Regions from separate parts of the Celerinatantimonas sediminis genome, predicted to be linked through region 2. Evidence: riboswitches for the same ligand, from Rfam matches in the RefSeq annotation. Region 2 holds a riboswitch; the other holds the start of a gene.
What was found. A riboswitch is a leader RNA that binds a small molecule or an ion and turns the genes downstream of it on or off. The one in region 2 is predicted to bind thiamine pyrophosphate.
Positions count from the first base shown of each region.

Region 1: it holds a riboswitch for thiamine pyrophosphate, as region 2 does, so the genes downstream of both, ABTQ23_RS04190 (DMT family transporter) here and thiC (phosphomethylpyrimidine synthase ThiC) in region 2, are expected to answer to the same signal.

Region 1 covers NZ_JBEQCS010000002.1:347,880-351,265, reverse strand. Annotated here, with positions in the region: gene ABTQ23_RS04200 (sugar-binding transcriptional regulator) at 1-63, shown strand, start outside; gene ABTQ23_RS04195 (hypothetical protein) at 159-620, opposite strand; TPP riboswitch at 1,006-1,095, shown strand; gene ABTQ23_RS04190 (DMT family transporter) at 1,164-2,201, shown strand; yybP-ykoY riboswitch at 2,423-2,591, shown strand; gene ABTQ23_RS04185 (manganese efflux pump MntP) at 2,597-3,187, shown strand.
Region 2 covers NZ_JBEQCS010000017.1:15,534-18,919, forward strand. Annotated here, with positions in the region: gene ABTQ23_RS16585 (GTP-binding protein) at 1-142, opposite strand, end outside; gene ABTQ23_RS16590 (ABC transporter substrate-binding protein) at 145-1,161, opposite strand; TPP riboswitch at 1,457-1,570, shown strand; gene thiC (phosphomethylpyrimidine synthase ThiC) at 1,654-3,386, shown strand, end outside.

The DNA of each region.
Region 1 (3,386 bases), on a different contig from region 2:
GGAAAATATATCGACGTGTTGATTGTTGATTACACAACCGCCAAAACTATCCTCGCCAAATAGTGTGTCGTTTGGATGTGCTTAAGCTTTCTTCAGGTGATGAAGAATGTAAGCCGTTAGCTCAGTGTAACGAGCATTATTTAGCGATGACTAAGCACTTATTGAGCCTGAATAATTCGGTAACGATTTTCGATTGCTCGGGGGCAAGAAAAATCTCGAGTCATTCCTAAAACAGCTTTATCTGCGTTGGTCAATTTAGCCATGACTCCTGCTGGAATAAGGCGAATCATGGCATCAAGATCATGAAAAAGCATTGGAATGCAGGTCCAATCTTGTTTAATTTCGCCCCCGCAGCGTACTATCTGATTGGTTTTCAAATCATGCAGTACGATGTAATAGGGCATTCCGGTGGTGACAATCGTAAAAGGCACATTTTTGTACCAGCGAATTAGCTTTTCACAGTGAGGTAGACAGTAGGTTGTATGCCAACTGTCAATATCACGGAAAATTGTCTGAATTCCAAGTGCCGAATCTTTAAATCGCAGTGGTTCTGTTTTATCCAGACGGCGATAGCGTTTAATAAAGTCGCGCACAGCATAAGCATCGAGGTTATTAGTCATAAATATTAAAAAATCAAATAGTTAATTAAGATTAAAATGGTTTTTTAATGAGCTATCGCTCCTGATTTTGATTAAATTTAACCCGAAAATAGTGAGCGTGGTCAAGTAAAAAATGCACAATTAAGCTTATTTTTTGTGCGTGAAAATGTGTTGTTTTTGAAATTTTTTATAGTTCAATTAGTTATCAAAATTAATATTTAATTGCTCAATTAAATATTAATTAATCCTCTCTTTCCCACTCCTATTTAGTTGGTCATGTGAATCAAAGCCATTTCATGCTGTCGCTGATTGGATGCAAAAAATAATTAACTCTTTGTTTATAATTGATATTTTTATAATTCCACTATTTTTTAGTGGCAGTGATTGAGTACATCGTATTAGAATAACAATCGACTCGGGGTGCCGTAAGGCTGAGAGAATACCCGCATCACCTGATATGGATCATGCCATCGTAGGGAAGTCAGTTTGTTTGTGTGGTCAATCGCCACAAATGTCTGTGTGACAGATGACTTCTTTGCATACTTTGTATTTAAAGGAAGAGATATGCCACACACATCATCTGCCCATCGTATTATTCATCACTCTTTACCTCATCCGTATATTATGTTGCTGATTGCGCCTGTTATCTGGTCAAGTAGTAATATTATCGGGAAATTATCGGTTGGATTACTCAGTCCTTACCAGCTGACATTTTATCGCTGGCTTGTGGCGGTTGTTGTCCTCAGTGCTATGTTCTATCGCCAGATTAGCCATGATTGGGCAAAGCTTATGGCACATAAATGGTGGTTATTAACTTGGGGGGCGAGTGCTTTTTGTGTGTTTAATCTATTGCTTTATGGTGCCTATGCGCTGCATGCCAAAGCGGTTAACGTTGCAATTATTCACTCACTGATCCCAACCTTAACGATTATTTTTAGCTTTTTGTACACGCGTAAATTTGGCCATTATTTGCAGTGGGTCGGCATTGGTTGTTCTTTGTTCGGAGTTTTATGGCTGCTAACATCAGGGCACTTATCACAGCTTTTAAATTGGCATCCATCATTAGCGGATGGGCTCGTTCTAGCCTCTGCCATTATCTATGCGCTTTATTCTTTTGCCTTGCGATGGGCTCCTGATGTGCACTGGAGCTCACAGATGTGGGCAATGAGTTTGGCTGCTTGTTTCGTTGCGGCCCTCGCTTGGGTGGTGCATAGCTTTCATGATTCTCACTGGCGCTTAATTGAGAGCGCTCATCCGAATAGCTCACAACTACTGCAGGCTATCGTATTGATTCTTTATGTTGGTTTGTTTATCGCGATTATTTCCAAAATGTTTTATCAGCAAGGAGCGATAGCCATTGGTGGCGTTCGAGCCTCGGTGGTGATGAATCTATTGCCTTTATTTAGCACGTTGATGGCTTTGTGTGTCTTTTCTGATGAACGAGCTGTATTTGGTTCGGTTCATATCGTGGCACTAATATGTGTGGTGATTGGGATTAGTTTGTGTGAATACGGCGCATATTGTCACCGCCGATATCATCAAAGTAAGTCATTTCTTAAAGCTGAATTTATTGAATATGAGCATCTAAAGTCAAAAAAATAGCTGAAAGCCCGATTTTTTTAAAAAATAACTGCGCGACCCGCGGCCACCTTGATTTGAAAGTTAACCGTGGTTAAGTTTTCTTAACTTATTGGTTTAGCGAAAAGAAATCGATTTTGATCACTTGTTTATAAATGATAATAATACTCATTATCATATAAATACATGATAAGTAACGCTTTTTTTGATTTGTAACATTGATGAATTCTCATCTCAATGGTATATTTCGCGGCGTTGGGGAGTAGCCTGCTTTCATTTTTGAAAGAGTCCGTATCAACATAATTGGCCACATGCCATGGTACGGATGCCTCTCGGTTGGCGAGACCATCGAAATATCCACGTTTTTTGTTCGGGTGCGTGGAGGTTTCGTGGTTGTTGTACCCGAGAGAGAGAATATTATGAATCCAGTTGCTTTTACTGTCCTTGCCCTCGCTATGTCTACAGATGCTTTTGCCGCTGCTATCGGTAAAGGTGCCGCTATCAAAAAGCCACGTTTTGTTGATGCCCTGAAAATGGGGATCTTATTTGGCATTATCGAAGCCATTTCTCCGATTATTGGTTGGTTTGCCGGTCACTTTGCTGCCGGGTACATCGATGCTTGGGACCATTGGATCGCTTTTTTCCTATTGGCCTTTTTGGGGATCAATATGATCCGCAATGGCTGGTCTACTGATGAAGAAGTTCCAAGTGATGACGTGGTTGAAAAAGTAGTTAAACCATCTATTGTTGCACTGATATTTACCGCAATTGGTACCAGCATTGACTCAGCGGCTGTCGGCGTTAGTTTGGCCTTCGTTAAGATGAATATCTGTGTGGCCGCATTGATGATTGGCCTATCGACAACGGTTATGGTGACATTAGGTGTGATGGTCGGTCGTATGGTTGGTAAGTTCTTTGGCAATCGAGCTGAGATTATTGGCGGTGTTACGTTAGTGGCGGTTGGTGTTTGGATTTTGCTTGAAAATACTCACATGTTAACGGCTATCTAATCGTTAAATCGCAGCCTTAGCCTTTTATCAAAATTAAACGCAGCAGTGCGATGCATGAATATTTACGATTTCTCATCGTACTGAATGCTCTGATTCTACTGCTTTTGCCACTTGGAAAGTCAGCATTTTCGCCATCAGATAACTGTGGTGCCGGTTGTGCCACAGAGCTTTTATAACCATCACAATTCTATTGATTCTA
Region 2 (3,386 bases):
CATATTGCTTATCATCTTCGCTGGATAAGCAATCAAATTTAACCACCCCCACTTTTTCAGTCTGTCTCATCTGTTCGATAACATGCGTCAGAACTGAGGTTTTCCCCGATGATGGAGGTCCAGAAACAGTGATTAATTTCATAGTTATACCGTCATTAATCCAGGTGCAAGGGCGTCAATAAATGTGTTATTGAGATGCTCTGTCATTTTGGCGTGATCGTTATTTAGCAAACTTTCCCAGCTTGGAAATGTGAATGGTTCCGCCCAATCCATCATGGCCGGTTCAATAAACCCACCAACATGAAAAACTTGGGCAGCTTTAGGGCCTTTTAAAAATTCAATGATAGGTTGAAGTTCAGCAAGTTTGCTTTTTTTGGCAAAGAGCGTCATTGGCGTGAGCAATGGCCCATCTTCAAGCTCTACGATGGCCGCACGTTTGCGCGATGGCAGCTGGTTAATCGCAGCATTGGGTAAAATATTGTAGGCAACACGCTCTTTGTCGTTGGAATCAACCGCTTTAATCAGTTTGGAAAAATGGCGAACCCCACCGATATTGTGAGCGAGTTTGCGAATGCCTTCATCCGAGTATTTTTCGAGTAAAACCTGCAATAGTGTCATGGCTCCAACTTCCCCATGACAACCGTGAATTGCTATCTGTCCGTGGTATTGCTCTTGAAGAAGGTCATCCCAAGTCCGTGGATAGGGAGCTGCATCTTTAACGCTTAAATCACATAACAGTGACCAATTACCGAACGCAAAAAAGCCTAGATTGTACTTTTCTCCGGCATCTTTAAATGGTTGGGGAAATTCACTTAAGTCAGAGTTGATGCCTTGCAGTACACCTGAGTCGATAAAGTTTTTGCGAAAAGGCTGAGTTAACGCGGTCCGCATGCTGGTGCTTAACCACAAGTCAGGAAGATATTGTGGGTCATCGACCGAACGCAGGGTTTCTTCTAATCCATGTGGAATACCATCCATAATGGAAGGGCAATAAATGGGGGTGTCATGGCTGGCATTGTATTGGTCAATAAATGCCTCAAGAACCATTTTGAATTTCACTTTGATCGGACAGGGTACCGATGCCACTAGGTTCAGTGCATCAGGTTTAAAAATCGGCGTACCCATCTCTGTTTCAGGAATCACAGTTGCAGCATCAGTCATCACAATCGCCTCGTTACGCGCAAAGATTTCAGAGTAAATAATAGACTCCGGCAAGTTATATACCAGAGCTCTCATTTCTTAGGTTTTGGTTTTATCTTTTTGAATTTTAATTAAATTTAGTTTTAATTTTGGTGTTTGAATTCGATTTAATAATGTTGGGTAAGGCCCGCTTTGTCAGGTTTTTAACAATGCTTATCTAATGCGTTGTGACATAGAGGTTGAGCTTTGATGGAAAGTTTTTATACTAGAAACGGTTGGGTTGAGCTGAATATTTCATCACTACCCAGCATCCAAGAACTACTTGTCGGAGTGCCATAAGGCTGAGACGCTAAAACTATAATGATCTTTTAGCGGATCCGTATCACCTGATCAGGGTAATGCCTGCGAAGGGAACAAGTGTGAAAATAGTGTGTTTGTCAGTTTTCTAATAGCGCTATTTCTCCTGTCGATACTCCCCGACAAGCCTCTTTTTCAACTATTCGAGGCCATGTCATGAATCAAAGAAAACAACGCCAATCTGCTGAGCAGTTTATCCATAACTTGCAAGGGCAGACCTTTGTCAATTCCAAAAGAATCTACGTACGCGGCTCCAGAGACGATCTCAATGTTGCAATGCGCCAGATAGCATTAAGCCCGACGATAAGCGATAAAGGATCGCGGCCCAATGATGCGGTGTGCGTCTATGATACTTCGGCAAGCTATGGCGATGTAGATGCGAAGGTAGATGTGCGCAAAGGATTACCCAAAATCCGGCAGCGGTGGATTGAAGAGCGAGCCGACAGTGAGCAGCTTGTGCAACAAAGCTCAACCTTCACTCGTGAGCGAGATGAGAACCAAGGTTTTGATGCTATTCGCTTTACCAACAAAGCTCTTCCCCTTTGCGCTAAATCCGGCCAAGTGGTCACCCAACTGCATTATGCTCGCGCAGGGATCATTACGCCGGAAATGGAATATATTGCCATTCGCGAAAACTGTGCTCGTGATAAAGTTCGCGACAAAGTCCTTGGCGCGCAGCATCGTGGGGAAGATTTTGGCGCTGCTATTCCATCGGTTATTAGTGCTGAATTTGTCCGCTCAGAAGTTGCCCGCGGGCGAGCGATTATTCCCGCTAATATCAACCATCCAGAAAGTGAACCGATGATCATCGGACGTAATTTTTTGGTGAAAGTTAACGCCAATATTGGTAATTCGGCGGTAAGTTCGTCTATTGAAGAGGAGGTCGAAAAGCTCGTTTGGGCGACACGTTGGGGCGCTGATACGGTGATGGATTTATCCACTGGCCGGCATATTCATGAAACTCGCGAGTGGATTATTCGCAATAGCGCCGTGCCGATTGGAACGGTTCCGGTGTATCAAGCGCTAGAAAAGGTCAATGGGGCTGCCGAAGATCTAAGCTGGAAAATGTTTCGCGATACGCTGATTGAGCAGGCCGAACAAGGCGTTGATTATTTTACCATCCACGCGGGTTTGCTCTTAGCTCATATTCCACTGACAACCTCACGAGTAACGGGCATTGTCTCTCGTGGTGGGTCAATTATGGCCAAATGGTGTTTGGCGCACCATCAGGAAAACTTCATCTATAGTCACTTTGCTGAGATTTGTCAGATCTGCCAGCGCTATGATGTCAGCCTTAGTCTCGGCGATGGTTTGCGTCCGGGGTCGGTAGCTGATGCGAACGATAAAGCCCAGTTTGCCGAGCTTAAAACCCTTGGCGAGCTGGCTAAAATTGCCAGCCAACATGATGTCCAGGTGATCATCGAAGGGCCAGGACATATTCCGATGCAATTGATCAAAGAGAATATGGACAAACAGCTCGAGCTTTGCGATGAAGCCCCTTTTTATACACTGGGTCCGCTGGTAACCGATATTTCTCCGGGATACGATCATATTTCCTCTGGAATTGGCGCGGCGATGATTGGTTGGTATGGCTGTGCGATGCTCTGTTATGTCACACCAAAAGAGCATTTAGGGCTGCCGGATAAAGATGATGTGAAACAAGGGCTGATTGCCTACAAGATTGCCGCTCACGCCGCTGATTTAGCCAAAGGCCACCCGGGGGCGCAGATTCGTGATAATGCCATGAGTTTGGCTCGTTTTGAGTTTCGTTGGGAAGATCAGTTTAATCTGGCGTTAGACCCTGAGACTGCTCGCGATTATCATGATGCAACACTGCCCCAGCAATCGGCTCGGACTGCTCATTTTTGCTCAATGTGTGGCCCTAAATT